DNA from 2 places in the Kribbella solani genome. Region 1 is predicted to be linked to the other one. Evidence: riboswitches for the same ligand, from Rfam matches in the RefSeq annotation. Region 1 holds a riboswitch; the other holds the start of a gene.

Region 1 (15,614 bases):
GCAGATTTTCGTCGCGCTGGCCGAGGAACAGCACTTCGGGGACGCGGCGCGGGTCGTCGGGATCACCCAGCCGCCGCTGTCCCAGGGCCTGCGCCGGCTCGAGGCGCTGGTCGGCGCGAAGCTGTTCGAGCGAGGCGCCGGACAGGTCGAGCTGACTCCCGCCGGCGCCGCCCTGCTGCCGTACGCCCGGCGCGCGCTGTCCTCGATCGAGGAGCTGCACCAGGCCGCGGTCGAGCGCGAACCGGAAGGTCCGGAGATCCGGCTCGGCCTGGCTCCCGAGGTGCCACCGTCGGCCGGCGCCGCCGTTGCCGCCGCGTGTGGTGAGGCGATCGCGGGCAGCCGGGTGACGGTTGCGACCGCGCCGACGAGTTCGCTGGTCAACCAGGTGAGTACCGGGCGGTTGACGCTCGCGATCGTGGCGCATCCGACCGTACTGGACGGTCTGGAAGCCGGCCCGGTCGCGCTGCTCCCGACCTGGCTCCTGCTGCCTGCCGGGACCGCCTCGGGCGAGGTCGTCGGGTTGCGTCAGCTGGGCGAGCTGCCGGTCGCGGTTCGGCCGCGTACGGAGGCACCGGCGGCGCGCGATCTTTTCCTGGACACGCTCGCCCTGCACCGCCCGCGCGGCGGCACCGTCGTGGTGACGGATGAGCGAGCGGGTCTGGCGATGGCCGCGGCGGGCCAGGCGGCCGTCGTCACGGCCGATCCGCTGCTGGGTGCGCCGGGAGTGACTCGTCACCGGTTGGTGGATGATCCCCTTCCGCTCCGGCTGCGGCTCGTGTGGTCGCGGACGCGGACGCCGTTCCTGCGACCGGACGATGTGATGGCGCGGCTCACGGAAGCGCTGGTGGCGTCGTGAACGCCCGGATTCGCGCGGTGTTCGAGGACGTCGGCGCCCGCGGTTGGTTGCACGCGGTCGCGCTGGACGACCCGGGGTCGACGGTCGAGGTCGACGCGGACGGGATCGTGCCGCTGGCGTCGGTGTACAAGCTGCCGCTGCTGGCCGGTTTCTGCCGACTGGTGGACCTCGGTGCGGTGGACCCGCGGCAGCAGCTCACGCTCGATCCGGCGGTCAAGACCGCCGGGCCGACTGGGCTGTCGTTGTTCGCCGATCCGGTGACCGCGTCGCTGCGAGACCTTGCGCTGTCGATGATGACGGCCTCCGACAATGCGTCGGCCGATGCCTTGCTGGACATTGTCGGATTGCGCCGGTTGGCCGAAATCCTGGAATCGTTCGGATTACAAAGGACCTGGGTACGGCGCGGTACGGCGGGAAATCTGCGGGACCTGCAACGCCGTACCGGAACAAACGATCCGGATGCCGCGCTGGCGGTGCTTGCCGACAATGACCAGACCGACCCGGCGGGTGTGTACGAGGCGGCGCACGCGTCGGCCAGTACGGCCCGGGAGATGACGTACTTGTTGCGCCGGTTGTGGTCGGGGGAGTTGTTGTCGGCCGGGCAGACCGAGTTCGTGCGGGCGGTGATGCATCGGCAGATCTTCACGCAGCGATTGGCGTCCGGGTTTCCGCACGACGGCGTGCTGGTCGCGGGGAAGACCGGGACCTTCGGGGCGTTGCGGCATGAGGTCGGGGTGGTGACGTTGCCGGGCGGGGCCGCGTACGCGATCGCCGTGTACACGCTGACCGCCCGCGGCGACTTCCGCCAGCCACGCGTCGACGCCGCGATCGGCGAGGCCGCTCGGCTGGCGGTGGATCTGCTCCGTTAGACAATGGCAAACGCTTCGATTTCCAGCAGGAACTCGGGGATGACCAACGCGGCCACCTGCACCGCCGACGCCGCGGGTTTTGTTCCGGGAATGTATTTGTCCCGCACTTCCCGAATCGCCGGCAGATAAGCGACATCAGTGACGAAGAACGTCATCTTGACCACGTCCGCGAAGGTCGCGCCGGCGGCCGCCAGACACCGCTCCAGATTCGCGAACACCTGCTCCGCCTGCGCGCCCGGATCGCCGATCCCGACCAACTGCCCGGCCACGTCCAGCGCGACCTGCCCGGAGACCGCGACCCACTGCCCACGCCCGGTCACCACGTGGGTATAACCGTTGCCTGGGGCAACGCCGTCCACCGGCGGGTACTCCAGCTCGCTCACCTGTGCCTCCCAATTCGTCGGGTCCTGACACATATACCGGAAGAAGGGTTGAGAAACCGGTTTCTGTCGGGAGAGGATACGGGGGTGGGACGGACACCGAAGGACTCGATCACGATTGCCGACGTCGCCCGGGCGGCGGAGGTTTCGCGGGCGACCGTGTCCCGGGTGATGAACGGGCGGCTCAGCGTCGCGCCGGAGATCGTCACCCGGGTCCGGGCCGCGGCGGAGCGGCTGAACTACCGGCCCAGCGACCTGGCCCGGAGCCTGTCGCTCGGCCGGACGAACATGGTCGCGCTGGTGGTCCCCGACCTCGGCAACCCGTTGTTCCAGCAGATCCTGCGCGGCATCACCAACGCGTCGGCGGCGGCCGGCTACCGGGTGCTGGTCGCGGAGACCGACGAGGACCCGAGCGCCGAGGCGTCGATCGCGATCGAGGCCCGGCGGCGCTGCGACGCGCTGATCATGGTGTCGCCGCGGATGGACGAGGCGGCCCTGCTCGAGCTGCTGCCGCAGGTGCAGCCGGTGATCCTGGTCAACCGCCAGGGTCCGGCGGAGGTCTCGTCGGTGGTCGTCGACTACGGCCGCGCGGTCCGGATCGTGGTGGATCACCTGGTCGGGCTCGGGCATCGACGGCTCGCCTTCCTGTCCGGTCCGGCCGCCAGCGCGTCCAACCTGATGCGGGTGCGTGCGCTTGAGGTCGCCGAGCAGGAGATCCCCGGGCTGGACCTGGTCCGGCTGGAGTGTGGACGGTCGATCGAGGACGGGTACGCCGCGGTTGAGCAGGTACTTGAGTCGCAGGTCACCGCGGTGGTTGCGTTCAACGATCTGGTCGCGTTCGGTCTGCTGGCTCGGTTGAACGAGGTCGGCGTCGCCGTACCAGCTGATCTGTCCGTGACTGGGATGGATGACATCGGCTTGGCGCGGTTCGCCGTACCTTCATTGACGACTGTGCGGGTGCCGCAGACGGACCTGGGTGAGCTGGCGTGGCGCCGGTTGCATGCGGCGATCGCTACCGAGCAGGGCGATGCGGATGCCGTACCGGAGCTGCGGTTGGCTGTGCGGGCGAGCACCGGGCCAGTACCGCAGGAGCCTCGGTCTGACAGTGGTGCACCGGCTGACCGGATCGGTTGGCAGCAACAGGGCGACATCTTCGAGTTGGGCAGTTCGGCCGGACTACTCGCGCGGTACGAGTTCGGGCGCCGGATGCCCCAAGTGCATGCGCCACGCCCGTACCTGCACCCGGTCCGTACGCTCGGGGGACACCCGTTGACCGAAGTCAGTCCGGTTGACCATCGGCATCACTACGGCGTCTCGCTGGCGGTGCCGTTGGTGAACGGCACGTCGCACTGGGGCGGTCGGACGTACGTACGCGGCCAGGGCCCCACGCTGCTCACCAACCACGGGCAGCAGCGCAGCCGCAGCGTGACCATCCAGGACGGGCACACGCTCAACGACGACCTCACCTGGTACGACGAACAGGGTCGTCCGCAACTGGTTGAACGCCGGTTCCTCAAGGGCGAGCCAGTACACGACGGCTGGCGGCTGGACTGGCGGAGCGAGCTCACTGCACGGTACGGCGCGTTGCGGATCGACAGCCCGGCTACCTGTGGACGGGACGGTGCGGCGTACGGCGGGATCTTCTGGCGACTGCCACTGGCGCCGACCACCGTACTGAGTGCTGACGGCTCGGGGCTGGATAGTGCGTTCGGGTCGTCGAGTCGGTGGCTGGCGTTCGTACAGGGCGAGGTGACTCTGCTGCTGGTCCAGCCTGGTGAGGTCCGTCCGTGGTTCCTGCGGGCGGAGGAGTACGTCGGTGCGTGTCCGGCGCTCGCTTGGGATGAACCGCTCACGCTGCAGCCCAACGAGGAGCTGACACTGTCACTCACTGCCCTGCTGCTGGACCGGGCGGTTGACCTGGTCGAGGCTAGAAGGCTGGCTGGCCGTTTGTAGAGGCTAGAAGGCTGGCAGGCCGGTTGTAGGCGACGACGCCAGCGCGGACTGCCAGCGGCGCGGTACGCGGCCGGCCAGCCGTGCGGCCCGGCCCGCGGACACCGCGTCACGCATCGCGGCCGCCATCAGTGCGGGCTTCTCCGCACGGGTGACCGGGGTCGCGAGCATGACGGCCGAACAGCCGAGCTCCATCGCCAGTGCGGCGTCGCTGGCCGTACCGATGCCCGCATCGACGATCACCGGCACGTTCGACGCCTCGGCGATCAGCGCGATGTTGTGCGGGTTGCGGATGCCCAGCGCCGAACCGATCGGCGCGGCCAGCGGCATCACCGCCGCACAACCCGCCTGCTCGAGCCGGCGGGCCAGGATCGGGTCGTCGTTCGTGTACGGGAGCACGGTGAAACCGTCGGCGACCAGCGCGTCCACGGCGTCCAGCAGCTCGACCGGGTCGGGCAGCAGCAGGTGGTCGTCGGCGACCACTTCCACCTTGATCAGGTCGGTTTCCAGTGCCTCACGGGCCAGTTTCGCGGTCAGTACCGCCTCGGCCGCGGTGTGACAGCCGGCCGTGTTCGGCAGTACCGCGATGTCGTGCTTCTTCAGCACGTCCAGCACCGAACCCTCGTGCCCGGTCCCGAGCCGGCGCATCGCGACCGTGGTCAACTGGGTGCCGGAGGCAATCAATGCCTCCTCCATCACTTCCAGGTTGGCGGAACCGCCGGTGCCCATGATCAGCCGCGAGGTGTACGTCCGCCCGCCCAGCTCCAGTGGATCGTCCATCTCAGCCTCCCTGGGTGGCGCTGACGATCTCGACCCGGTCGCCGGCCCGCACCGCGGTCGCCGCCCACTCGGCCTTGGTCAGCACGGTCTGATTCACCGCGACCGCGATCCCGGTACTACGGTCCGAGTACTCGGCAATCAACTCGGCCACCGACTGTCCGGCCGGCACGTCGACCGCCGCACCGTTGACCCAGACGGACTCCATCGCTTCCTCCCTACGCCGGAATTACCCGATTCAGGTTCAGCGGTCGGTGACGGCAGTCACCCTCTCAGCCCACTTCCTGCGAGCTCCCGCGGACAACTCGACTCTAACTCACGCCTTCAATCGGGCGCGAGCGTGGTCTCACCGGCCGCGGGAGCTGCTGGGTTATGGCGCGGTCACCGAGGTCACGTTGGTGCCGGAGATGTACGTCGGCCAGACGCCGACCGTGACACTGACCTGACCGTTCGCATCTGGTGACATGGTGTACGACAGTCCGTACAGACTGGTCACCTGGACCGGACCGGTCGCCTTGACCGTTACGGTCGAGTTGGCGCCACTGGCGGCCCAGATGGCTCGGAACGGGGTGCCGTCGTTGGCTGCGTACACCTGGTCGATCAGTCCGTTCCCCGGGTATTCCTTGCCGAGGAAGGTCGCGCCACGCAGTTGCCGGGCCGCGGTTGCGTACGCGACGTACGCCGGCTTCGGGGTGTACGCACCCAGTGCATCCGCTTCATGGTGTACCAAACCGAAGTTGTCCTCCTGTGCAGCCGGATCGACACCGTCGTTCTTGAAGTCGTACATGTAGAACCGGTCGACGTCATGGCCCGGTACGTTCAGTTGCGCGCGCGCCAGGTACATCGCCTGTGTGGCCTCGTCCACCGACGCCTGCGCCGTACCGGTGAACCAGCCTGCTTCGGTGATCCAGATCGGCTTGTCCACACCGCCGTTGTACTGGCGGATGGTCGCCCGTACCTGGTCGATCGCGGCGCCGAGGCCCTCCGGCGCATGCAGGTAGTTGTACGGGTGGATCGACACCACATCCAGGTACTTCAGCCCGCCCAGCTGGCAGAACACCTGGAACCACGCCTGCTGCGTCACATCGGTGTCACCACCACCGACGATCGTGACGTCCGGGTGGTTCGCCTTCACCTTGGTGTACGTCGCCTTCAGCAGTGCCAGGTAGCTGTCCGGCGTCTTGTTCGCCGGACCGGCCGCGTTGACGTCCCACTCGTTCCACACCGCCAGGTTGTGCACCTGTGGGTACTGGGTTGCGAGTGCATCGGCGTAGTTGGCGAACGCTGCGCGGCCGGCGTCGGTGTACGGCGCGTTGAACAGCTGGTCCGGGCAGTCGTACAGGCAGTTGCCGTAGTCCGCGATCAGTAGTGGGTCGAGGCTGTTCGACTGCCAGGACTGCAAGTAGGTGTCGACCTTGGCGGGGAAGCTGTACGTACCGGCCGTGGTCTCGGCAGCGGACCAGTACGCCTCGTCGCGGGCGCCACGTGCACCTGTCTGTGCGAGCAGCGGAATGGCGTTCGGGCTCCAGCTACCGCCGAAGTGGGTGCTAGCGCCGACCAGCGAACGCGGAGTGGTCGCGGCGACTGCGTCGACATTGACGGACGCCGTCGTACCGCTGATCGAGCTCTTGTCGAGAGTCAGCATCATCGCAGTGGCTGGCCCGTGCCAGACGCCGTCGTTGGCACCACCAAAGTGCAAGTATCCGGTGCCACCGTCGAACCTGGTGACATTCAGCTGCTGCCAACCTGTTCCAGTCAGTGGCAGACGTTGCTGGTGGACCTGACCGGTCGCGTCAGTCAGCCGAAGTCCTAGTGCTGACAGCTGGCTGCTCTTGACCCACAGGCTCAGTGCGTTCAGGTTGACCGGTACGAACGTGCGCTGCAGTGCCACGTAGTTGCCGTCACCAGTGAAGTCACCAGTGAGCTTCGCCGACTGCGCACCGCTCTGTGGCGACGCTGTGTCGTACGAGAGGCTGCCAGTCGCACCAGGGAACTCACTGCCCGGATAGAACGACCAGCCCTCAGCAGTGCTCTCGTAGTCGCCCAGCGGAGTAGTAGGTGCAGGGGCGGGAGAGCTGAGGGTCAGGTCATCGAGACTCACACTGCTGCTCGTTGCCCCACTGATGGCGCCCTTGTCGAGTACTACCTCGATCTGCTTCGCCGGACCGTGCCAGACACCGTCGTTCGCACCACCGAAGTGCACGTACTGCTTGCCGCCGTCGAAGCGCGTGACAGTCAGCGGTTGCCAGTCCGTCCCGCCGGACAAGGTCAGTCGCTGCTGGTGGACCTGTCCGGTCGCATCAGTCAGCCGGAACGTCAGAAACGACAAGTTGGGCGTTCTGGCCCAGAGGCTGACGCTGTTCGCAGCCACTGCTGGCAAAGGGCGGGTCACACTCACGTACGCCCCACCAGCGCTGAAGTCACCGGACAGCTTGCCGGCGTGCGTACCCGAGTGGTTGTCAGTGGTGTCCAGCGCGAAGCCACCGGTCGCACCGGGGAACTCACTGCCTGGGTAGAAGGTCCAGCCCTCAGCGGCGTTCTCGAAGTCACCAATGCGTGTGCTGGTGACTCCGGTGACAGGTGCGGTACTGAGCGGGCTGAGGATGGCAAAAGTGGTCTGGGCGGTCAGCGTGCCGGCCTGGACAGTCAGCTTGTACCAGCCGCGGTTGGTGACCGAGAGCTGCAGCGTACTGGCGGCGGCCTGGCTACCGGTGGCGACCACAGTGCCGTTGACATCGGCGGCCGACCAGGTCACGGACGCGGCGTCGGTACTCAGACCGACCTTCACCGCCTGTCCGTCGGTGAACACGTTGCCGAGGGTGATCGGGGTCAGGGCGAGAGTCGCCGCGTGGGCGGGGGTGATGGTGCCGAGGGTTAGAAGGAGCACTCCTAGGGCGAGCGCAAGAGTACGTCGCATGCCGACTCCTGATTCAGGGTGCGGGCGGGTCATGGGACGTCGGCTGCCACGACGTGTGCGAAAGCGCTTTCGTACTATTGCCGCGTGGTGCCGGAGGTGTCAACGGCTCAGTCGACTTGGGTTCCGGTCAGCAGCGCGGCCAGCTCGGTCGTGCGGTACAGCACCTGTTTGCCCGTACGCTGCGGCTCGACCAGCCCAGTACGCCGGAGCAACTGCAGGTGCTGACTGACCGCAGAGGGCGTCACCTTCAGCTCGCCGGCCAGGTCGGTCGTTGACCGCGGGTAGGTGAGCAGCTGGAGGATGCGCGCCCGCGGCGTACCGATCAACTGCGCCAGGTCCTGCTGCGACGGCGGCTCGACAACAGACCACAGGTGCGCCTGACCACGTGGCGGATACCCCAGCAAGGGCGGTGCGCCGACGTCGAACGGAATAACAGCGTGCGGACCGAACAGCGTCGGCTGGAGAACCAGTCCGCGGCCGTCGATCCGTTCAGTACGGCTGGGGTCGCTGACGCGATCCACCTTGAGCAGCCCGTCCGCGTACGTGATAGCTGGGCCGAGTCCGTTGAGCATGGCACCCGTACCGTGCTGCGTGAGCACATGCCCGCGGTAGCTGATGTCAGCCGACAAGAGCGTCCGCATGCGACCCCAGTACGGCTGGATGACCGCCTGCCAGTACTGCTCGAGCGCCTCCACAACCTTGCCGGCACTGATGCCTTGGGGCAGCTCACCATGCACCGCGACCAGCTGCCGCTCGAACGTCCCCTGATCGACCGCACCGATCACCTGCAACTCATCCGCGAACTGCGTCAACGGCGAACTGGGCCGCGGCGTCAGAAAGTCCGGACTCCCCATCGTGTCGTTGACCAGCCACCGCAGTACATCCCACTCCAACTCCCGCACCCGAGGCTGCACCGCCCGCACCCACCCCAACTGCAACGGAAACCGCCCCGGCTCCCGCAAGGCCCGCAACGACAAAACCACCTCAGCCACCGGCGAAACCGCAAACCGAACCTCCGCCAGATCCCGAGCCCCCACCACATAAGTCAACACCGCAACGAGCCTTCCACCCCCGCAGTATGACCTGACACCCAACCACCCCACCCCGTCGAACCAACATGCCCCCAACCGACATGCCCCCAACCGACCGGACCCCGACCGACCTGACCGGCGACTACGTACTGGACCCCACCCGAACCCGAATAGCCTTCACCGCCGCCCACCGCTTCGGCCCCACAGTCCAAGGCCACTTCACCACCTTCAAGGCCAGCCTGCACCTGAACGCCACCACCCCCACCACCTCAACCGCCCACCTGACCATCCAGTCCAACAGCCTCACCACCAACAACCCCCGCCGAGACACCCAACTCCACCGCGACTTCCTCAACACCCCCACCCACCCCCAAATAACCTTCACCACAACCACCATCACCCCCACCCACCAACCCGCCTCCCAGCCCCCAACCAACCCACACCTCACCACCGCACCCGCTCCCCACCACCCCACCGCCGGCCAACCAAGCGCCACCCCCACTCACCTGACCGACGTCCAGCACTTCGTGGTAAGCGGAGACCTGACCATCCGCGGCACCACCCACCCCATAACCATCCCGCTAACCGTCACCAAGCTCGGCCCAGACCTCCACTTCCACGCAACCACCACCCTCAACCGCCATACCTGGCACGCCAACTGGAACCCCCTGACCACAGCCCTGGTCCACCCCCACGTCACCCTCACCCTCGACCTCCTGGCAACCCGCCCCTGACCCACCACCCCACCCCACCGAGCATTCCCCCACCAAACCTGACACACTGTTCCCCACACCCCTACGAGGGCCTCTAGCTCAATTGGCAGAGCAGCGGACTTTTAATCCGCGGGTTGTGGGTTCGAGTCCCACGGGGCCTACCAAAACCGTGTATGAGTCCGGGTCATCCTTGACAGGTTGGCTTGGGCTCTTGCTTTACGTGGCTCCGGTAGATGCTTGACGGTGGTTTCGGTTGTTTCTTGACACTCGACTCATGTTGCAGGAGTTGAGCGTGCAAGAGCAGAAGTACCAGGCGGTACTCGCGGTGTTGGCTGACGGACGGTCGGTGTCCGAGGTCGCCGAGCAGTGGGGAGTGTCACGCCAGTCGGTGCACGCCTGGCTGCGCCGTTACGAGGACGAAGGTCTCGCGGGTTTGGCGCCGCGTTCGCGCCGGCCGGGGTCGTGCCCGCATCAGCTCGGCGGGGTGGTCGAGGCCAGGATCTTGGAACTGCGCCGGGTGCATCCGGGCTGGGGTCCGCGCCGGATCCTGTACGACTTGCAGCACGACCCGGGCCTGGCTGAGCTGGACGGTGTGGTGGTGCCGTCGCGGTCGGGGATCTACCGGGCGCTGGTCCGCGCCGGTCAACAGCCGCGCAATTTCAGTCCACGGGTTACTCGCACTCGATTGGGTGCGCGACCTTGTGACCAGCAAGGTCTCACCAGACGCACCAGCGCCCAAACCACAGCGACCACCCACGACAACACCCCAGCAAAAGCACAACGGCCGAGATCTCAGCCGTTGACGATGCGCCCCCACCGCCAACATCCGGCACCCGTCGCTTGGGCATTCCACCAGACAGCCGGACAGCCGTCGACCTCAGCCGATTATCCAACCTCTTCGGGGTGCGACGCAGAAGTCTCGACGGCGGTCCGTGTCACTTGCGTTTTGCGTCCGCGGATCTTGTGAACGAAACCAGCCCCGAGAACGGTCGGGAGGATCGCCCAGAGCAACTCGGGGGCTATCTGAATAGAAAACTGCAATGACATGCCCGTGCCTCTCGATGAGGCGCGTACTCGGCCCGTAGCCAGCAGCTCGCGTGAGAAGAGGTTAGCGTGACCCGGACGCCTAATCGTCAATACGAGCGAGCGCGAGCGCTGCGCTGCTCGCCGGACAACGGGAGTGATCGTGGGACGGGTAATTAAGTTGTTCGGTGACTCCGGCGGCGATTCGCTTGCACGATGGGCCGAACAACTGGAGGGTTATCTCGACAAGCAAGCATCCGTCGAGCACCTTCGCGACCGTCATATGCCTGATCCGCCGTGGCCTGAGGACAACAACACCATGCTCGGCTATCTCCTGACACGCGCAGAAGAGATTGCGGCGACAGATGGACAGCGGGTCGCGATCACCTGGCTTGCTGCTCATGCGTGGTTCGAGGGCGGTCTGGACGCACTGCAGAAGGCCGACGAGTAGGACACCGGAGCCAGCCTTTGCCCCTACTTTGAAGGTCGAACGCTCTCAAGGCGGTGGGGCAGGGGCTGTGCGCCAAGCGGAGCCGGCCTTGAGGGTGTCTGTCTAGCCCCACGGTAATGCGAGGGCTACGAGTGCTGCGATGGCGAGGCCTCCGCCGATGAGTGTCTTTGGGGAGAGGCCTTCGTTCAAGACCGTTGCGCTGAGGACCATTGAGAGGATGACCGATGAGGCTGCGAACAACGGCAGGGCCTGGCCGAGTACGAGTTTCGCGAGTACCCAGAGTTGTCCGAAGGTTGCGACCGTCCGCAGCGTCAGGTAGCTGACGAACCACCAGGACAGAAATGTGTCGGCCGCGAAGCCGTGCTGCCGCATCTTCAGCCGCGCGATCAGGTCTCCAATCGTGAAAAGAAGCTGACTTGCGATCACAACCAGAACTGGTTTCATGACAGCCTTTCGCGTACGGGCGACCTTGATATGCGGTCGCAGTATTCCGCACGGGGCGTCCAGGAACACGATCTGTGAATGAGCGTGGATGTAGACACCCGTCCTGCGACACTCTGGGTATGGGCAGGTGATGGCGGGGTCGAGGGGCGCCGGAGCGCCTTGTGATTGATGCTCGGCGGCGAGCTGAGGTTCGTGGTGTGTCGATTGATCCTCGGCGTGACCTCGCTGGTGGTGGCACCGGGCTGTATGAGTTCTGGACCGATCAAGGTGTCCCCGTGCGATTGCACGACATGGGGCTGGTCGGGATCGAGCTGCAACCTGTCGATCGAACTCTGATTCTGCGGTTCGAGTACACCGAGGCGCGGTGGACGCCCGAGGCGGCCGTTCGAACGCCTGTCGTGGCGATGTGTTTTGCGGACGTCATGATTCGCGGGTGGGAATACGACGGTACAAGGCCGGGTGGTGAAGAGCCGCCTGCTGAGGCGTACGGTCAGGTTTCGGACTTCGAGTACGACAATTGGGACACTTTCAGGCTGACCACCTACTCGTTCTTGATCGAGTTCACCGCGTCAGGTGTGACCGTCACGGCCGAGTCCCGTCGTCGATCGGCTGGTCGGCTTCGCCCGGTACGTGACTGGGGACGGTCCGACCGGCGGAGGGAGGTGAGAGTACGATATTGGGAAGTTATCTTCGGCATTTGGAATAAAGGGGATTGGTGTGGACGAGGCGTTCTTGCGGGTGACGAAAGAGGGGTGTCCGGCGAGGGGCGAGCGGCCGGTGGTCTTGCCGGCGACGCTTGATGGCGGGTTGCTTTCGGTTTCTGGGCAGACTGCGGTGGGGGAGTCTGGGGAGTTGCTGATGCGGGGGCGGTTGGGGGCTGAGCTGTCCGTGGAGCAGGGGCGGGCTTGTGCTTGGCAGTGTGCGGTCAATGTGGTTGCGGCAGCTCAGCAGGCGTTGGGGTCGTTGGAGTCTGTTGTTTCGGTGCGGATGGTGAACATCTGGGTTGCTTGTACGCCGGACTTCTTTGAGCAGCATCTGGTGGCTGATGCTGCTACTGAGTTGTTCGTCGCTACGTTCGGCGCTGAGGTTGGGCGGCATGCGCGGGCGGCTATTGGGGTTAGTGCGTTGCCTACTGGGAGTCCGGTTGAGGTTGCGGCTACGTTCCGGACTCGTTGAACAGTTGTGGAGTAGCTGGTTGAGGGATGGCTGGCCGTACGTCGCGGTTGCTGGTGTCGCGGGCCCTAGTTGAGGAGGGGTAGGGCTGTTGCGGCTGCGGTGAAGAGGAGGGCGGCGGAGGTGGCGCCGGGGTCCTGGTGGCCGATGGTGCGTTCGCCCAGGTAGCTGGCTCGGCCTTTGCGGGCGAGCATGGGGATGGTGGCGTCGCGGCCGGCCTCGGCGGCGCGCCGGGCCGCTTGCAGGGCGTACGTGAAGGCGGCGACGGAACCGTGCTGGCCGGTGGTGGACGCCTGCGAGAGGGTGGCGCCGGGATCGTGCTGACCGGTGGTTGGCGCGTGGGTCGGAGTGGCATTGGGACCGCCCTGGTCCGTGGTTGAGGCACGGGCCAGGGCGGTGATCGAGGAGGTCAGGGCGGTGATTGCGGGGGCCAGGGTGTCGTACATGGTTTTGTCGCCGGGTTCGGCGCGGCCTCGGGTTACTACTCCGGTGAGGCCGGCTTGCAGGCCGGTGGTGAAGGTGGTTGGCGTCAGTGGGTTGTTGCCTACGGCATCGGCAAGGCCGAGGAAGAACGTGCCGAAGAGCGGACCCGCGGCGCCGCCGGTTTTGTTGATGATGATGTGGCCGGCGTCGGTGAGCAGTGCGGCGGGGTACGTCCCGGGGCGGAGGTTGGCGGCTACGGCCTCGAAGCCGCGGGTGAGGTTGGTGCCGTGGTCGGCGTCGCCGATGGCTGCGTCCAGTGAGTTGAGCTGGTCCTCGTGTTCGCTCACCAGGCGGGCGAACTCGCGAAGCCACTCGGCCAGCATCGGCGCGGTCAGGCCGGGTGGACGCATCATCAGCCCTTCGCGGTTGGCGCAGCAGTCGGTGCGGTAGCTGATGCGGCCGTCGGCTGGTCCGCGGTGGTTCGGGACAGGGCGAGGAAGGTCAGTCCGGCCAGCACGCCCGCGCTCAGTTCGGCGAGTACGTAGATCGGTAGCTGGCTGAACTGGACCTGGCCGCCGGCCAGCTGCTGGATGAGCATCGGGCCGACCGTACGGGCGGGGTTGATCGAGGCGCCCGTGGCCGGTGCGATCGGGATGATCACGGCGAAGACGACCAGGCCGATGGCGATGCCCGCGAACCCGGCCGCCGCCTTGCGGTGCGTCGCGCCGAAGACGGTCAGTACCAGGATGAAAGTCCCGATGAACTCCGCCGTGAACGCCTGCGCGGTGCCGACCCCCGGCCCGTACGCCGCGATGCCCAGCCCGAGGTCGCTCGCCTTCGAACCGAGTACGCCGAGGATCGCGCCGGCGCCGAGCAACGCGCCGGCGAGTTGCGCCGCGAGGTACCCGGGCACCTGCGCCCACGGGAACTTGCCGGACACCGCCAGGCCGATCGTCACGGCGGGGTTGATGTGGTTGCCGGAGATCGGGCCGAGCGCGTACGCGGTGCCGATGACGGCGGCGGCGAAGGCGAACGAGATCATCCCGAGATCGGCCATCGTCATCGGTGCCGAACCGTTCAGGATCAGCGTCGCCGGCACCGCGCCGACGCCGACGAAGACGAGGATCGCGGTGCCGAGCAGTTCGGTACCGAGCCGTTGCCGCAGGTTGTTGTCAGGCATGGAAGTTCCTCCGCGAGCCAAGGTGAGTACGTCGAAGCGTATTCGACATTGTCGAACGCAACTCGGAAGGTACGCCTGTGGTTCACTGCTGTAAAGAGTTGCTCGTTCAGCTGAGGGGTTCGCCAATGATTCAGTCCGTCGATCGGGCGATCCGGATACTCGGAGTGCTGCAGGGGGCGCGCCGGCTGAGCCTGTCCGATCTCGCCGCCCGGCTGGATCTGCCGCCGTCGACGGTGCACGGCATCCTGAAGACGCTGCAAGCGCACGGCATGGTGCTGCAGGATCGCGATTCGAACCGGTACCAGCTCGGCCCGGCGGTTCTGAAGCTCGGCAACGTGTACCTGGACACGCTCGAGCTGCGCTCGCGGGCGGTCACCTGGTCGGAGGAGCTGGCCCGGCGCAGCGGTCATGCGGTGCGTACGGGCGTGCTGACGCATGACGAGGTCGTGATCATCCACCACGAACCGCGTCCGGACGGCAGCCGGCAGATGCCTGAGGTGGGGATCGTGATTCCGGCGCATGCGAGCGCTCTCGGGAAGGCGATGCTCGCGTACCTGCCGGATCAGCTCGACGAACTGCTCGCCAACGGACCGCTGCGCAGCATGACGTCGGAGACCGTGATCGACGGGGACGAACTGCGCAAGCAGCTCGACGAGGTCGCCCGCGATGCGCTGGCCGCGGAGCGGGAGGAGGCGGTACTCGGCGAGGCGGGTCTCGCGGCGCCCATCTTCGACGCGTCCGGACTGGTCGTGGGCGCGATCGGGATCGTGCTGCCTGCCGTCGACTGGGCGCCGGCCGACGCGACCTTCGCCGCGGTCCGCGAGGCCGCCCGGAACATCTCCCGCGAACTCGGCGCCGCCCACTGGCCGATCCAGCCCCGCTGACCCAGGCTCCTGTGCCGGCCATGATCGGCAGTTCGACAGGAGGTGTCGGGCATCGGCGGGTGATTTGCGGGCGGTCCAGGCGTGCGGAGCGATGTACCCATACGACTACGTCCTGTCGAACCGCCGCTAGCTGCCGCGCGCTCTTTACAGCGCGCTGAACCACGGCCTATGCTCCGAACCTCATTCGACATTATCGAATGAGGTTCGATTCAAGGAATGGTGGTTCGCCGTGAAGAAGCTCGTCAACGACCCGGCGAAGGTCGTCCCCGAGATGCTCCAGGGATTCGTGCTGACCAACCCGGGGCTCCGGCTGGCCGGCGACGGCGTGGTCGTCCGCGCCGATCACGCCGCGCTGCGGCAGCGCGGCCAGGTCGCGCTCGTCTCCGGCGGCGGCGCGGGCCACGAGCCGGCGCACGCCGGGTACGTCGGGCCCGGCATGCTGACCGCCGCGGTCGTGGGTGACGTCTTCACCTCGCCGTCGGTCGATGCCGTGCTGGCCGCGATCCGGGCGGTCGGTGGTCCCGGCGGCGTACTGCTGATCGT
Region 2 (15,614 bases), 570 kb from region 1:
GGAGCGGCTGGCGCAGCGAGTGTTCGCGAAGGATCTTGCGCACACCGTGCTTGCCGTACCGATCGCGCAGCAGCGGGCGACGATGCATCTCGACACCGTGTGCACGATGGTCGACACCGACGCCGTGCTGATGTACCCGAACATGGCCGAGCAGATGCGGGCGCTCGCGGTCACCACCGACGGTGACCAGCTGCATGTCGCCGAGCCGGAGCCGTTCCTGGTGGCGGCGGCGAAGGCGCTCGGCATCGACACGCTGCGCCGGATCGATACCGGTCTGGACCCGGTGACCGCCGAGCGGGAGCAGTGGGACGACGGGAACAACACGCTGGCGGTCGCACCCCGGGTCTGCATCGCGTACGAGCGGACCGTCGAGACCAACGCCCGGCTCGAGGAGTCCGGTATCGAGGTGGTCCGGATCTCCGGCTCCGAGCTCGGCTCCGGCCGTGGTGGGCCGCGCTGTATGTCCTGTCCGGTGCTGCGCGCACCGACGGCTACGTGAGCCCAGCGACACGCGGAGTGAAATCGGGGCTTGTGGCGAGCACCTAACCTGAGTACTCTCTTTGCCTAGGCCCAGGCCCTGTTGCTCCCCCGTCAGCAGGACTTGGGCCGTCCACGTATGAACGCCCACCTCGGCACCGCCGAGGTGGGCGTCTTCATGTCAGCGGATGGTCAGCTGCCGGCTGGCGAGACCCGCCCGGGCGGCGCGCTCCTCGGTGGTCAGCGTGGCATCCGTGGCCAGCGCCTTGTCCAGCGCCGTGGCGAAGTCGGCGGCAGGCTTCTCCACATCGGCAGCCTCGGTGCCGGCGGGCAGCTCCCAGACCGGAGCAAGCACGCCGAGAGCGCGGAACGAGCCGATCAGGCGACTGCCGGCGATCAGCGCGGACGAGCCGGCCGCGTGCAGGCGGGCGAGCGCGTCGAGCAGCGTCTCCTCGGTGTGCGGCATGACCCAGCGCAGGTAGATCCGGTCACCGATCCGCGTCCAGTACGCAGCGTCGACCGACTCCAGCCGTACGGTCGGGGCCGCCGCCGCGTTGGCGCGCTCCAGCCCGGCCGCGACCTCACCGGTCGGGTCGTCGACGTTCTCGCCGACCCAGTAGTCGAAGCCCTCGTGCACCTTGACCTCGACCGGCTTGCCGGTGTCGATCAGGTCCTGCAGGCGCGGGCCGTCCTTCATCAGGTCGCCGACCTGGATCGGGTTGCCCGGCTCGGTCCGGAGCGCGGCCGTGATCGCGTGGCCGAGGTCCCGGCTCGGGTCGCCGGACGACGCGTGCGTCTGCATGCCGATCCAGATCGTCTCGTCGTCGCGGACCAGGCCGGGCATCGCCATCGGCAGCAGCGTGACCAGGTTGATCACCTTGCCGGCGCTGTCACCGACCTTGGCACCGGCGAGCTCGAGCTGAACGGTCCCGGACGGCACGATCTCGCGGAACGCGATCAGATCGCACTCCGCCGGCAGGCCCTCGAACGGCCGCATGACGAACGCGTCCGCCGCCTGTGCCCGCTCCTTGCCGTGGCACTGCTTGAACCGCTTGCCGGAGCCGCACGGGCAGGGTTCCCGCGGTCCGACGTCCACCAGGTCGGCCGGGTCGAGCGTGACGGTCGTCGTCGTGTTCTTCGCGCGCTGCCGCGACTTCTTTCCCATAACCCCGCAGTCTTGCAGCCGAGTCCGCCCCAGAGCCAACCCACGGCCGCGCTGAGCCGCCCCGCGGCCGGTCAGAGCCGACCCACGGTCCCGGTCGGCGCGAGCTCGCGGACGGGGTCAGGCCGGGATGACCGCGTGTACGGTGCGGTGGCCGGCGGCGGTGCGGACGTCCCAGCTGGAGGTGAGCACCTCGACGATCGCCAGCCCGCGGCCGCCGACCGATTCCGGGTGCGGGTCGGTGATCCGGCGCGGTTCGGTCTCCCCCCGGCCGTCGGTGACCTCGACATGAATCCCGGCCCGGTCGATCCACCAGGCCGCGCGGACCTCGCCGGCCGGCAGCGGCGGCGCGTACCGGATCGCGTTCGAGAGCAACTCGGACAGCACCAGCTGCGCGTCGTCGCGGGCGGCTTCGGTGACCCGGTAACGCTTCAGGTAGGCGGCCAGACGGCGGCGGGCGTCCGCTACCGCGGACACTTGGTGCGGCAGTACGACGTCCACGACGCTCACGTCGGCGGGCAGGGTCGCAGAGGACAAGCAGGGCTCCTCGGGATCGGTTCAGCCACAGGAACTTCTGCCCACGATCCGGCCCCGGAAAACACCCGCAAGTATTCCGTTACATAGCCTCGGCGAAGATCACGCCGAAAAGCCCGGAAACCGTGATGAAATCGACGGAATTGAACGTTGCAATAACCGCGCGCATTCTCCCGGCTACGTATCCATACCGAGTACTCGCACCGCGACGTCCGGGCGGTCGGTGATCACCGCGTCGACGCCGAGTTCGCGGCAGCGGCCGATGTCGGTTTCCGCGTTCACGGTCCAGACGTGTACCTGGTGCCCGTGCTTGTGCGCCCGGTCCACGTACTCGGGATGCGCGGTGACGATCTCCAGGCTCGGTCCGGCGCACGAAACCCCGGTCGGCAGCGAACCGTCCCGGAAGCGCAGCGGCACCCGGTCCATCAGCAGTACGGTCCGCAGGCCGGGCGCGGCGGTCCGGATCCGGCGCAGCGACAGCCAGGAGAAGCTCATCACCCGGACCGGCGACTCCGTTCCGACCTTCGGGTGCGCCCAGCCGTAGCGCGCCAGGGCCTCGATCAGGCGGCGTTCGACCAGCCCGGCGTACCGGGTCGGGTGCTTGGTCTCGATCGCCAGCTCGACCGGGCGGCCGGCGTCGCGGACCGTCGCCAGCAGGGTCTCCAGCGTCAGCACCTTGCGGACGTCCAGGCCCGGCAGCTCGGCGTCCTCGTCCAGATCGGCCCACGGGTGCTTCCAGGAGCCCCAGTCGTACGACTCGAGCTCCTCCAGGCGCATCGTGGACAGGACGCCGCGCCCGTTCGAGGTCCGGTCGATCCGCCGGTCGTGGACGCAGACGAGATGCCCGTCGGCGGTCAGCCTGACGTCACACTCGAGCGCGTCCGCGCCGACTTCGATCGCCCGCTGGTACGCCGCCAGCGTGTGTTCGGGATTCACCGCACTGGCGCCACGATGGGCAACAACACTCGGGAGTTTCCCCATACCGGGAAACTCTTTCACACCGGCGGTAAAGATAGGCGTCATGGACATGCGGGCAATCGTGCTGGCGGGTCCGGTCGCACCGGAGGAACTACGGGTCCGGACGGTACCGGTCCCGGAGCCACCGGACGGCTGGGTACGGATCAAGGTCGAGGCGTTCGGGCTGAACCGCTCGGAGTACCACCTGCGCGCCGGGCTGGCGGGGAACGCGCGGTTCCCGGTCATCCCGGGGATCGAGGCGGCCGGGACCGTCGACCTGGCGCCCGGCGGCGAGTTCGCGCCCGGGCGGCAGGTGGTCGCGATGATGGGCGGGATGGGCCGCGAGTACGACGGTGGGTACGCCGAGTACACCGTCGTCCCCGCGTCGTCGGTGATCCCGGTGAAGACCGAGCTGGACTGGGCCACGCTGGGCGCGCTGCCGGAGATGCTGCAAACGGCGCACGGCTCGCTGTACACGGGCCTTGCGATCGAGCCGGGTCAGACGCTGCTGGTTCGCGGCGGTACGTCGTCGGTCGGCGTCGCGGCGGCCGTACTCGCCAAGGAGCGTGGACTGACCGTACTGTCCACCACCCGCAACCCGGATCGGGTCGAGCTGCTGCGTACCCTCGGCGTCGACCATCCGATCGTGGACGACGGCAACGTCGCGGCGAAGGTCCGTGAGATCGTTCCCGACGGCGTACACGCGGCGCTCGAACTGGTCGGGACGAACGTGCTGCCGGACACGCTTCGGGCCACCGCCGTGCACGGCACGGTGTGCTTCACCGGCATGCTCAGCGACAGTTGGACGATCCCGGATTTCTACCCGATCGGCTACCTTCCGAACGGCGTCCGGCTGACCGCGTACGGCGGCGAGAGCTCGGATCTGCCGGCGGAGGCGTTCCAGCGGTACGTCGACCTGGTCGCGGCCGGCCGGCTGCCGATCCGGATCGACCGGGTCTTCACCATGGACGAGATCGGCGCGGCGCATCGTCTGATGGAGGACGGCGGCGCGGTCGGCAAGCTCGTGGTCCGGATCTCCAGGCCATCACACTGAGCAGACCCGTGCGCCGACCCGCGCGGCGCTCGGCGCGCGGGCGGTGCATGGCGCGCGAGGCGGTTGTGATGACCTGGATTCGCTCTACCCGGTCGCCTCCTGCAGTTGTGGCGCGCGGCCGGCTGGGCGGGGTAGGCCGTAGTGGTCGCGGAGGGTGGTGCCGGTGTACTCGGTGCGGAACAGGCCGCGGGCCTGCAGGATCGGGATCACCTCGTCGACGAACGTGGTGAGCCCGGACGGGAGCACCGGCGGCATGATGTTGAACCCGTCCGCCGCGTCCGCCTCGAACCAGTGCTGGATCGCGTCCGCGACCTGCTCGGGTGTACCGGTGAACGTCCGATGCCCGCGCCCACCACCCAGCCGGCCGATCAGTTCGCGTACGGTCAACCGCTCCCGCCGCGCGAGCGTCACGATCAGCGTGTACCGGCTCTTCGCCCCCTCGATCTCGTCCTCGTCCGGAAGCTCCGCGGGAAGCTGCTGATCGAAGGGCAGCTCCTCCGGCGCCACCCGCAGCGTCTTCGCCAGCTGCAGCCGCGCGTACTCCGGCCGGATCAGCTCGTCCAACTGCCGCTCCAGCGCCTCGGCCTCCGCGACCGTGGACCCGATCACCGGCACGATCCCGGGCAGGATCTTCACCGACGAAGGGTCCCGCCCGAGCGCGGCCGTACGCGCCTTCAGGTCGCGGTAGAAGTCCTGCGCGTCTTCCAGCGTCTGCTGCGCCGTGAACACCGCCTCGGCGTACCGCGCCGCCAGCCCCTTGCCGTCCTCCGACGACCCGGCCTGAACGATCAGCGGGTGCCCCTGCGGCGATCGCGGCAGGTTGAGCGGCCCGCGGACCTGGAAGTGCCGGCCGACATGGTCGATGGGTACGACCCGCTCGTCGACCGCCCACACGCCGGAAGCCTTGTCCGCGACGGTGGCGTCGTCCTGCCACGAGTCCCACAGCTTGTACGCCACCTCAAGGAACTCCGCCGCCCGTTCGTACCGCTCCGCGTGAGCCGGTTGATCGGTCAGGTTGAAGTTCCGTGCCGCCTCCGGGCCGGCCGTGGTGACCACGTTCCAGCCCGCGCGTCCACCGCTGACGTGGTCGATGCTGGCGAACCGCCGGGCCAGGTTGAACGGGTCGTTGTACGTCGTCGACGCCGTCGCGATCAGTCCGATCCGCGAGGTCACCACGGCCAGCGCGGTGAGCAGTACGGTCGGATCGAGCGCACCCGCCGGGCGGCGCCCGACCGTACCCCAGAGCACCGGGGAGTCGGCGAAGAAGATCGAGTCGAACTTCCCACGCTCCGCTGTCCGGGCCAACTCCTGGTAGTGCTCGATCTTCACGTTCGCGTACGGGTCGCTCTCGGGCAGCCGCCAGGACGCCTCGTGGTGGCCCGTACTCATCAGGAACGCGTTCAAGTGCAATTGCCTGCTCATGCCGAAACTCCCAATGCATCGAGAAGCCGCGACCGGACCGCGGCGAATCCTGGATCGGCCGGGCTCCGCGGCGCGGCGAGCTCGACCACCTCTTCCGCGACGATCCGGCCCTGGTCCAGCACGATCACCCGATCGGCCAGCACGATCGCCTCGTCCACGTCGTGCGTCACCAGCAGGACGGCGGGTTGGTGCGCGGCGCACAACTTCCGCAGCAGGACATGCATCTTCAGCCGGGTCAGCGCGTCCAGCGCACCGAACGGTTCGTCCGCGAGGAGCAGTTCGGGTTCGCGTACGAGGGACCGCGCCAGCGCGACCCGCTGCTGCTCGCCACCGGACAACTCGCTCGGCCAAGCGTTCTCCCGCCCGGCCAGCCCGACTTCTTCCAGACTAGTCCGGCCACGCTCGGCGGCACCGTTCAGCCCAAGGACGACGTTGTCCAACACCTTTGCCCAGGGCAACAAGCGGGAATCCTGGAAGACCACCGACACCTGCGCCGGTACGGCCAGCTCGCCGGTCCCGTCGACATCGTGATCGAGCCCGGCCAACGCCCGCAGCAAGGTGCTCTTACCCGATCCGCTCTTACCCAGCAGAGCAACGAACTCACCCGGCGCGATGTCCAGATCCAGCCCGTCCAGCACGGCACGATCGTCGTACCGGCGGACGAGGTTCCGTACCTGAACGGTCGCGGTCAGGAGGCTAGCGTTCGGCGCCATGTCAGGGCTCTCCTTTGGATCAGGCGGACGGCCGCGTCGGAGAGCAGGCCGAGGATTCCGTACACGACCAGGCCGACGATGATGATGTCGGTCTGTCCGTACGTGCGGGCCAGTTCCATCATGTAGCCGATTCCGCTGGTGGAGTTGATCTGTTCGACGACGACCAGCGACAGCCACGCGCCGGTGACCGCGAACCGTAGGCCGAGCAGGAATCCGGGCAGTGCGCCCGGCAGCACCACGCGCCGGATGAACTCCCACTGCGACAGGCCGACGGTCTGAGCCAGCTCGACGTACCGGCTGTCGATCGTCCGCAGACCGTTGTGGGTGTGGATGTAGATCGGCACGAACGCCCCGAGCAGGATGGTGACGATCTTCATCGGCTCACCGATCCCGAGCCAGAGGATCAGCAACGGCAGCAACGCCAGCGACGGAATCGCGCGCTTGATCTGGATCGGCCCGTCGAGCACGGCTTCGCCGAGCCGGGACAGACCGGAGACCAGCGCCAGCACGACGCCCAGCACGATGCCGAACGCGAGCCCGATCAGTGCGCGCTGCGCGGACGTCCACAGGTTCGACTGCAGGCGGCCGTCGGCGATCAGGTCACCGGCCGTCGTCACCACGGTCCAGGGCGCGGACAGTACTCGTTGGTCGATCCAACCGGTTGCCGAGCCGATGCTCCAGATCGCGAGCAGCAGCACCGGACCGATCGCGGCACCGAACCTGATCGGCTTCCCCGGCCCCAGCCGCCGGCGGCGTACGACCGGCCGCGCCGCCGCCGCGCGGGCACGCAGCCCGGGCAGCGTGGTCGCACTCATTTCACGCCGCCTTTGATCGCGTCCGTGGCGACGGTCTGGAACCGCAGGTCGTACAGGTCCTTGGCCTGGATCACCGGGTTGCCGGTCTCCTTGGCGAGTAGGTCGATCGTCTCTTGCTGGCGCTGGATCGCGCTACTCCAGTCCGCCGGGATGTCCGGGTGACCGGCGTTGTCGACCAGCCATTGCCCGTCCGCCTCGGAAAGGCCCTGGTCCTTCACGTAGTACCCGGCGATCCATTCCTTGGGGTGCTTGTCGATCCATTCCTGGGCGATTCCCCAGGCGGCGACGTACGCCCGGATCGCGGCCGCCTTGGCCGGATCCTGGAGTGATTCGACCGGCCCGTACAGGTGGCCGGCGTCGTCGCGCAGCCCGTGATCGATCGTGGCCGCGCCGTCTTTGCCGTACTTGGCCAGGTACCGCTTGATCTGTACGCCGCCGATCGGCGCCACGTCGACCTGCTTGCCGGCCAGCGCCTGCGCGTACACGTCACCCGTACTGGGCAACTCGACCAGTTTGACGTCGTCCTTGGTCAGGCCGGCCTTCTGCAGCACCTTGAGGATCAGCGCGCCCTGCGCCTGGCCGGGGCTGTACGCGATCTTCTTGCCGCGCAGGTCGGCGAGCGTCCGCACCGAGACACCGGGCGCGATCCCGAGCTTGTAGATCGGATGCGCGAGCGGCTCCTGGCGGAACTTGGAGGCGACGATCTTGACGTGCAGACCGGTCCAGGTGGCGTGGATCGACGGGATCTCGGCGACCGATCCGAGGTCCAGCGCGTGCGCCCGGAACGCCTCGGTGGTCTGCGGACCGCCGCTCAGGTTGGCGAACTGGACGTACTTCGAGACCTTGTCGTACTGACCGGACAGCTTCAGCGCGACCTCGGTCGCGGGATCGCCGACGACGATCTTGGCGCCGTCCGGAACGGTGGTCGGCAGCGCCGCGTCCAGCGACAGCTTGCCGGCGGATTCGCTTCCCGCGGCGGCGTTGCCACCGCATCCGGTCGCCAGGGCGGCGACGGCGAAGAGAGCAGCAATGATTCGTTTGCTAGGCATGGTGTGCTTTCGAGGTGGCCGTGACATTGACATAGCTTCCGTCGTGGTACAGCAGGGGTTCGTGCTCGCGGCGCTCGGTGTGAGTGGCCAGGCGGGCGACGACCAGGTAGTGGTCGCCGACCGCGAACCGGTGTTCGACCTGCGCGCGCAGGAAACTCGGCGCCTCGTCGAGCACGGGTTCGCCGGTGCGCAACCGGGACCAGCGGGTCGGTTCGGCGAACCGGTCGATCCCGCTGGTGGCGAACCGGCCGGCGATGGCGTGCTGGTCGGCGGACAGGAAGTTGATCACGACGCTGCTCGTCGTACTCACGGTCGGCCAGCTGGACGCGCTGGTGGCGATCGCGAACGAGACCAGCGGCGGCAGCAGGCTGATCGAGACCAGTGACGTCGCGGTGAAGCCGGCCGGGCCGTGGCCGGCGTCGGCGGTGATCACCACGACGCCCGCGGCGTGCCGGCGGAAGACGGACTTGTAGACGTCGGCGTCCACGATCCGTTCCTCGGCTCGGTCGGGGACAACGGACAGGGCAGGACGATTCAGGGCAGGCAAAGACATGTCTCTCCCTCGGAACCGGGGCAGGGACGACCGGCAGCATGAAGGCACACCGGGCGGGGTGGAGGCCGGCGAAGCTGGCGCCTGACCTCGTGAGAACGCGCGTTGCGGGGAACCGCGTCACCGACAGGTGGCGCTCGCCGTCCGGAGCAGATCGATGACGCGACGGCGGGTGAGGAAGGTCGTCGTCATGTCAGCCATCTTCGCATCTATGTCTACTACCTAACTAGACAATCTCGTGATCTGGACCGGGCGCCCTCACATCCGCCGCCGGGGATGCGTTCTACTTGCGTGATGGCTCGGGAAAAGGTCGTACTGCCGCCGTTCCAGGCGCTGATCGACGCGCACTGGCGGGACGTGGCCAGGCTGGCGCGGGCGATGGCCGGTGACGACGGTGACGACGTCGCGCAACGCGCCTGGGAGAAGGCGTACGCGGCGTACCCGGCGCTGACGTCGGCGAAGAACCTGCGTAGCTGGCTGCTGACCATCACCGCCCGGTGCGCGACGGACGTGCACCGGGCGCGGAAACCACAGCGGTCGCTGGACGAGGCGCCGCCGGTCGCGGTCGACGGCCCGGAGGCCGCCGAGTGGCCGGACCCGGACCTCTGGCGGGCGGTCAACGAACTCCCGGAGCGGCAACGCTTCGCGATCACGCTCAAGTACGTCGGCGACCTGGACCACCATGGCGTGGCCGCCGCTCTGGACACCACGCCGGCCGCATCACGCCGGCTCGTCAGCGACGCGCTGGCGACCCTGCGGGGCAAACTCGGAGTACACCATGACTGATCTCGAGAGCCGGCTGACCCGGCTCAGCACCCCTGACCTGAAACCACCCGTCCTTCCGGACGCCGACGTCGCCTACACCCTGCACGACACCCCGATCGGCACGCTGCTGCTGGCCGTCGCGAGCGGCCGGGTGGTGGCCAGCTCCTTCGGTGACGAGGAGACGATGACCGGACGGCTCGCCCGCGCGGTGTCCCCACGCGTACTGCGGCAGGCGCGCCCGCTGGACGGTCTGCGCCGCCAGCTCGACGAGTACCTGACCGGGGCTCGTCAGACCTTCGACGTCGAGGTGGACCTGGTGCTGGCGACGCCGTTCCAGCGGCTCGTACTGAACGACCTTCCGGACCACACCTCGTACGGCCGGACGACCAGCTACGGAGCGGTTGCCCGTGACATCGACAAGCCGAAGGCGGCCCGCGCGGTGGGTACGGCACTGGGCGCGAACCCGGTCTGTGTCGTGCTGCCCTGCCACCGGGTGGTCGGCGCGAACGGAGCCCTGACCGGATATGCGGGCGGGCTGGACGCCAAACTCTATTTGCTGAATCTCGAAGCAAAAAGCTGAGTTTTCCGGAATCGCCCGGAATGGTTTTAGACTGAATGCAGAAAGAAGCAGATCCCCAGTGTGGAGTGGGGATCTGCTTCTTTTACTTGTCAGGAAGTCGCGGGCTGGTGCAGCTCCAGGATCAGCCGGCGGCGGCCGCCCCAGTCGCGTTTGTAGACCTTGAAGTCGTCGATTCCGGCCGCCGCGCAGAGCCGGCCGTAGCTGATCTCGTCGTGGATGAAGTGCACGCTGCTGCGGTCGTCGTCGTGCTCGGTGGTGACGATCCGGTGCTCCGGTCCCTGCCGCATCCCGTTCGCGATCTCGGCCGCGGTCGCCGGGCCCCAGACCGGTCCCTCGATGATCGCGATCCCGCCCGGTTTGAGTACCCGGGAGATCTCGCAGATGGTGGAGAGCTGCTCGTCCTCGGCGAACAGCTCGTGGAACGCCGTCCAGAGGCAGATCACGGCGTCGAACGAGTCCCACTTGTACGGCAGGTCGGTCATCGAGCCGATCGCCCAGTCGACCGCGAGCTCTTCCTCGGCGGCGCGGGCCTGACCGGCTTCGATCAGGTTCGGCGAGATGTCCAGGCCGCGGACGACCTTGCCGGCGCGGCGCAGCGGAAGCGCGACCCGCCCGTACCCACAGCACAGGTCCAGGACGGTCTCGCGGCCGACGAGCAGTTCCTCGACCGCTTGTACGATCGCCGCGTCCCGCTCCGGCGTCGTACGGGCGGCCAATCCGTCGGCCCCGAGTTCCGCGTACTCGGCCCGGCTGCGCAATGCGGAGTTCAGCATGACCGCCAGTATTCCGGTCCGCGCGGGTCAGTTGTCCAGTGGGCGGCGAATTCGGCCGAGGAGAACGGCGGCCAGCATCGAGACGACGATCGAGGTGTACGTCGCGCCGAGCCAGGTCGGTACCGGGTGATGGTTGAACAGCCACTGCTGGACATTCGTCCAGAAAGTCGACCAGCCGGCCACCGTACCGGGGTTGACCAACTGGTACGCGACGAAGCCGATCAGCCACGCGACCGTCGGCTGCCAGCGGAACTTCGCCGTCGCGGACACATCCCAGCGCATCTTGGAGACCACGAAGAAATCGGCGATCGCGACCGCGAACAACGGGATGAAGACCGAGCCGATCAGGTACAGGAACTGCGTGTAGTTGCCTAGGTCAACCAACAGCGCGATCCCGGTGGCGAGGACGCCGATGCCGACCGAGATCCAGCGCCGATCGACGTGGCCGACCAGGTTGTGTGCCGCCATCGTGGTCGAGTAGATGTTCGCGTACGCCTCGTCGACCTCGTCCACCAGCAGTACGAACAGCGCGATCGCACCGGCCGGCAAGGTGACCAGCGCGGTGATCACGCCTTCGCTGTCGGTTTGCAGGGTGGCTACCGCGACAACACCGAGCGCGTAGTACCCGATCGCCGCGAGTCCGTAGCCGAGAGACGAGCCGGCGAAAGCAGCCTTGTTCGTCCGCGAGTGCCGCGTGTAGTCGGCTGCCAGTGGGGCGAACGAAACGACGCCGGCCGCAGCCAGGTCGACCGCCGGCCAGAAGCCGAACACGCCGTCCTGCGGCAGCGCGTGTACTGGCTTGCCGAGCACCTGGACGAACAAGTACACCGACGCGGCCAGTACCAACCACACCATGAACTTCCGCAGGATCTTCACGCTGCCCAGCGGGCGTACGGCCATCGTGGTCGCGATGATGCCCGCGAGTACGACGAACACCCAGCGCCAGCGCTCGCTCGTCACCGCGACCGCGGCCTGGGAGATGACGATGATCTCCATCGTCGCCCAGCCGACGTTCTGCGCGATGTTCAGTACGGTCGGCGCGATCGATCCACGCCGGCCGAAGATCCCGCGCAGACTCGCCATCGCCGGCGCGCCGGTTTGCGAACCGAACACGGCCGCCCCGCCGAGTACGAGCGCGCCGATCCCGCAGCCGACGACGACGGCAAGCAGGCCCTTCCACAGCGACCCGGTGTACGCCGCCACCAACGCGCCCGTGACCGGACCGAACAGCGAGATCCCGAAGTTGCCCCAGAGCGTGAACTGATCGAAGAAACTCAGCGTCCGCGGCGCATCGGTGGTGAGGACGAGCGGCGCCTCGGTCGTGCCGGATCGAACAGCTGTGTCGGCCATGAGTGACCCAACTCCCTACGCCGGCATTACCCGGTCAGGTTCAGGCGGTCGGCGACCCAGCTGTCGCCCTCTCAGCCCGCGCTACTGGTGCGAGCTCCCGCAAAGGTTTGTCCGGGTGATCTTAACGCGTCAGCTATCTGACGGCAGGGCGGCCGCTCGTTCTATCAGCGCGGCCAGCTCCGGGCCGTTGGTTGCGATCGGCATGTGGGCGCCCGTCTCGAGCGTCCGCGCCTCGCCACGACTGAGCTCGGCGAGCCGCTCGGCCCACTCGGCGGTCGACAGCAGGTCGTGCCGGCCACGGACGATCAGCACCGGCACCTTGACTCGGGAAATCACGTCGGCCAGGTCATGATGCCGGGCCGCTTCACCGGCGCGGGCGATCGCCGGCAGAGTGGTTCGTACGTACTGCGGGGTGACTGTCCGGATCAGCTTCGGTGAGTCCGGTACGGCAGAGCCAAGCCAGCGGACCGCCCGGTCGACCCAACTGGACATGCGCGCGTCACCAGTCGGAGCGACCAGCACCAGTGCGTGCGCCAGCTCCGGGTAGCGCACTGCGGCCTCAACCACGATCTGGCAGCTCGCGGAGTGGCCGACCAGCACCGCGCGGTCGCGGATCTTGTCAGCCAGCGCCACTGCGAGCGCCTGTGGGTGCAGGTCTTCACGGGCACCGGCTGGTTCGCCGTACCCGGGCAGGGTGACTACGTGGTACGGCGTGGCGAGGTGCTCGACGGTCCGCGCGTACGACTCGGGTCCGAGGCCCAGACCGGGCACGAGGACTACTGGAGCGCTCACTCCCAAGGAGCCTTGGCGGGCGGGCCTTGCACCACTGGGTTCGGTACGGCCGGCTTCAGCTCGCGGTAGCCGAGGAACAGGCCGACCGCGAGGAGCAACAGCCCGAAGCCACCCCAGCCGTACGCGGTGGGCAGGCGGTGCACTGAGCCGTCCGACGAACCCAGACCGGTCGACAGCACGAGGATCACCCACACCAGGATCGGCACCAGCGACACCGCGACCAGAATCAGACCGGACAGCTCGGCCAGGTCCGGCTGACGGCCCGCCTTGCGTCGAGCGATGACGTCGCGGAGCCACATCACCAGTGCGGCGGCGCCGACGATCACCAGGAGCAGTTGACCGATCGCATCCAGTACGTCGGTACGCAGCGGGTGGTTGAGCGGTGAGCCCGGTGCCTGCGAGATCTCGCGCAGTGCGACCCGCTGGACGGTCAGAACGAGCAGCCCGTAGATGACCGCGACGAACGCGGCCAGTCCGACCACGCGGGCCGCGCGGGGGTCGCGGGGCGCAACCGGTTGGTCGCGGCCGTACGCCGGGAGCTCATGCGGCATCGGACTCGCCGGTACACCGAACGGTACGCCGGGCCGGTAGTTCGGTGGCTGGGTCGGATGCTGAGTCGGATGCTGGGTGTGCTGCTGCGGTGCGGCGCCGTACGGCTGTGGCTGGGCATACGGGAACTGCTCCGGCGCAGGCTGCTGGCCCGGGCCGTAGCTGCTGCCCCCGTACGGTGTGGGTGGAGCGTAGTGATGCTCATCACCGGGCCGCTGCTCAGGCTCATCACCCCGGCCGTACGTCGGGAAGTCCTGTGACGACATCTGCGCTCCTTCCCCGTTGTACGACCCAGTGTCCCGCGGGCGGGACACTAAGTCTGTCAGGTCGCCTTGATCGTCGGCCAGGCATTCGGCAGGCAGCCGGCCAGGCCCTTGGTCTGCTGCATCATCACCGGTGCGGGGGTCTTCGGCTCGGTACAGGTCGAGTGGCCGTGGCCGAGCGCGTGGCCGACCTCGTGGTTGACCAGGTAGCTCCGGTAGAGCTCCACGTCGTAGGACGGGATCGCGTACACCCAGCGCTTCGCGTTCAGCACGACCCGGTCCTCGACCCGGCAGGACACCTCACCGCCGGTGTCCAGTGGAAGACACAGCTTGTCCGTCATCGACGGCGTGGCCAGGATGATGCGGAGATCGGCGTCATCCTTGTCCGTACGCTCGAAGTTCACCGGATGCACTGCCTGCCAGCCGCGCGCATCGGTCAGGGTCTTGTGGATCTTCGCGGCTACGGCCGCACCGTTCACCGACAGGCCCTGCTCGATCTCGACGCGGTACGTCATGACATCCCGTACGCCGCTCGCCTTGTTGGTCCCCGGAACCACGGTGAGCTTTCCGGTGGACACCAGCACGTTCGGCTTCGCGCCCTTGGGTTGTTTCCTCGGCAAACTCGGTGCCGGCCGCAACGGAGTGGTGTACTTCTGCGTCGGCGTTGCCACCGGCGCCGGTGTCAGAGTCGGCGCGGTCTGCGCGCGTTCTTTCGGCGCTTGGTTGGCCCCCGCAACCACATCCGCGGCCAAACTCGTCCGGTTCGCGACGTCCGGATGCGCCACCACCACGGTCCCCAGCACGGCAAGCGCGGTCACCGTGAGCCATTGCCCGCGATAAGGCTTCCGCCGCCGAGCCCGCCCAGCCCGTCGCCGTCCACGCGTAGCCGCACGCTGGCCGCTCCGCCGGGTGGTCATGACACTTCACCCTACAGAGTTGACTCGTCAGCGGAAAGCCAGGCTTTGTTAAGCCGTGCGGGTGCGGAGGAACTTGCCGAAGTGGGGCACGGTGAAGGCGACGGTGCCGCGTTCGGCGGAGAAGACGAGGCCCTTCTTGATCAGGCCGTCGCGGGCGGGGGAGAGGGACTGGGGTTTGCGGTTCAAGGTGCTGGCGACTTCGGCGGTCGGGACCGAGCCGTCGTCGACGCCGATGCCGAGCTCCGCCATCGCGCGCATGTACTCACGTTCGGCGGGCGTCGCGCGTTCGTAGCGGGAACCGAAGAAGCCGACGGTGAGCTCGGCCGAGGCTTCCGGCGCGGCCACCGCCACGTCCTTGATGGTGATCGGCGACTTCGGCGCATGGTCCCAGGTGGAGTGCGCGAACGCCTGTACGAAGTACGGGTAGCCGTCGGTCTGGGCATACAACTCGTCCAGCGCTTCGTCGTCGTACTGCACGCCCTCGCTCTCCGCGGGGATCATCAACGCGCGGTCACACGCATCACGCGCCAACCGGTCCACGCGGACGTACCGGAACAGCCGCTCCGAATACGACTTGCTGGCGGACAGTACGGCCGGCAGATGTGGCAGTCCGGCGCCTACGACAACCAGTGGGGCGCTCTGTTGCGAGATCTCGTGGCAGGCAGCGCACAACGCGGACAGGTCATCCGCACTGATGTCCTGCATCTCGTCGATGAACAGACCGGCGCCGACAGACAGGTCACCGGCCAAATCGGCCGCGTCGGTGAACAGCTCGATCAGGTCCATCTCCAGATCACCGGAATCGGCCCGGCCCTTCGCCGCGGCCACGTCGACCGGCGGATGCCAGCGGATACCTTTCCGGTCCTCCGCACCGGTCCGCAGCGCGAACGCC

Evidence for each region. Region 1 has a riboswitch for thiamine pyrophosphate ahead of thiS (sulfur carrier protein ThiS). Riboswitches for the same ligand answer to the same signal wherever they lie in the genome.
Region 2: another riboswitch for thiamine pyrophosphate. It lies ahead of HDA44_RS25360 (purine-cytosine permease family protein); the one in region 1 lies ahead of thiS (sulfur carrier protein ThiS).

The regions. Positions count from the first base shown of each region.
Region 1 is NZ_JACHNF010000001.1:4,929,898-4,945,511, reverse strand. It holds gene HDA44_RS22515 (LysR family transcriptional regulator) at 1-856, shown strand, start outside; gene HDA44_RS22510 (serine hydrolase) at 853-1,725, shown strand; gene HDA44_RS22505 (RidA family protein) at 1,722-2,108, opposite strand; gene HDA44_RS22500 (DUF6807 family protein) at 2,193-4,058, shown strand; gene HDA44_RS22495 (thiazole synthase) at 4,062-4,835, opposite strand; gene thiS (sulfur carrier protein ThiS) at 4,837-5,040, opposite strand; TPP riboswitch at 5,031-5,140, opposite strand; gene HDA44_RS22485 (glycosyl hydrolase) at 5,203-7,749, opposite strand; gene HDA44_RS22480 (DUF5937 family protein) at 7,857-8,741, opposite strand; gene HDA44_RS22475 (YceI family protein) at 8,882-9,514, shown strand; tRNA gene HDA44_RS22470 (tRNA-Lys) at 9,582-9,657, shown strand; partial or broken gene HDA44_RS37480 (helix-turn-helix domain-containing protein) at 9,768-10,136, shown strand; gene HDA44_RS22460 (hypothetical protein) at 10,680-10,967, shown strand; gene HDA44_RS22455 (hypothetical protein) at 11,070-11,411, opposite strand; gene HDA44_RS22450 (hypothetical protein) at 11,609-12,211, shown strand; gene HDA44_RS38975 (RidA family protein) at 12,129-12,587, shown strand; gene HDA44_RS22440 (DAK2 domain-containing protein) at 12,653-13,420, opposite strand; gene HDA44_RS22435 (MIP/aquaporin family protein) at 13,420-14,187, opposite strand; gene HDA44_RS22430 (IclR family transcriptional regulator) at 14,313-15,071, shown strand; gene HDA44_RS22425 (dihydroxyacetone kinase family protein) at 15,301-15,614, shown strand, end outside.
Region 2 is NZ_JACHNF010000001.1:5,503,843-5,519,456, forward strand. It holds gene HDA44_RS25295 (arginine deiminase) at 1-499, shown strand, start outside; gene HDA44_RS25300 (DUF5926 family protein) at 659-1,642, opposite strand; gene HDA44_RS25305 (ATP-binding protein) at 1,760-2,176, opposite strand; gene HDA44_RS25310 (glycerophosphodiester phosphodiesterase) at 2,351-3,154, opposite strand; gene HDA44_RS25315 (zinc-binding alcohol dehydrogenase family protein) at 3,195-4,184, shown strand; gene HDA44_RS25320 (LLM class flavin-dependent oxidoreductase) at 4,269-5,606, opposite strand; gene HDA44_RS25325 (ABC transporter ATP-binding protein) at 5,603-6,319, opposite strand; gene HDA44_RS25330 (ABC transporter permease) at 6,295-7,134, opposite strand; gene HDA44_RS25335 (ABC transporter substrate-binding protein) at 7,131-8,183, opposite strand; gene HDA44_RS25340 (flavin reductase family protein) at 8,176-8,736, opposite strand; gene HDA44_RS39005 (putative leader peptide) at 8,854-8,934, opposite strand; gene HDA44_RS25345 (RNA polymerase sigma factor) at 9,028-9,519, shown strand; gene HDA44_RS25350 (methylated-DNA--[protein]-cysteine S-methyltransferase) at 9,512-10,078, shown strand; gene HDA44_RS25355 (class I SAM-dependent methyltransferase) at 10,168-10,851, opposite strand; gene HDA44_RS25360 (purine-cytosine permease family protein) at 10,879-12,201, opposite strand; TPP riboswitch at 12,197-12,312, opposite strand; gene HDA44_RS25365 (alpha/beta fold hydrolase) at 12,331-12,993, opposite strand; gene HDA44_RS25370 (hypothetical protein) at 12,990-13,808, opposite strand; gene HDA44_RS25375 (DUF3152 domain-containing protein) at 13,865-14,623, opposite strand; gene HDA44_RS25380 (ATP-binding protein) at 14,771-15,614, opposite strand, start outside.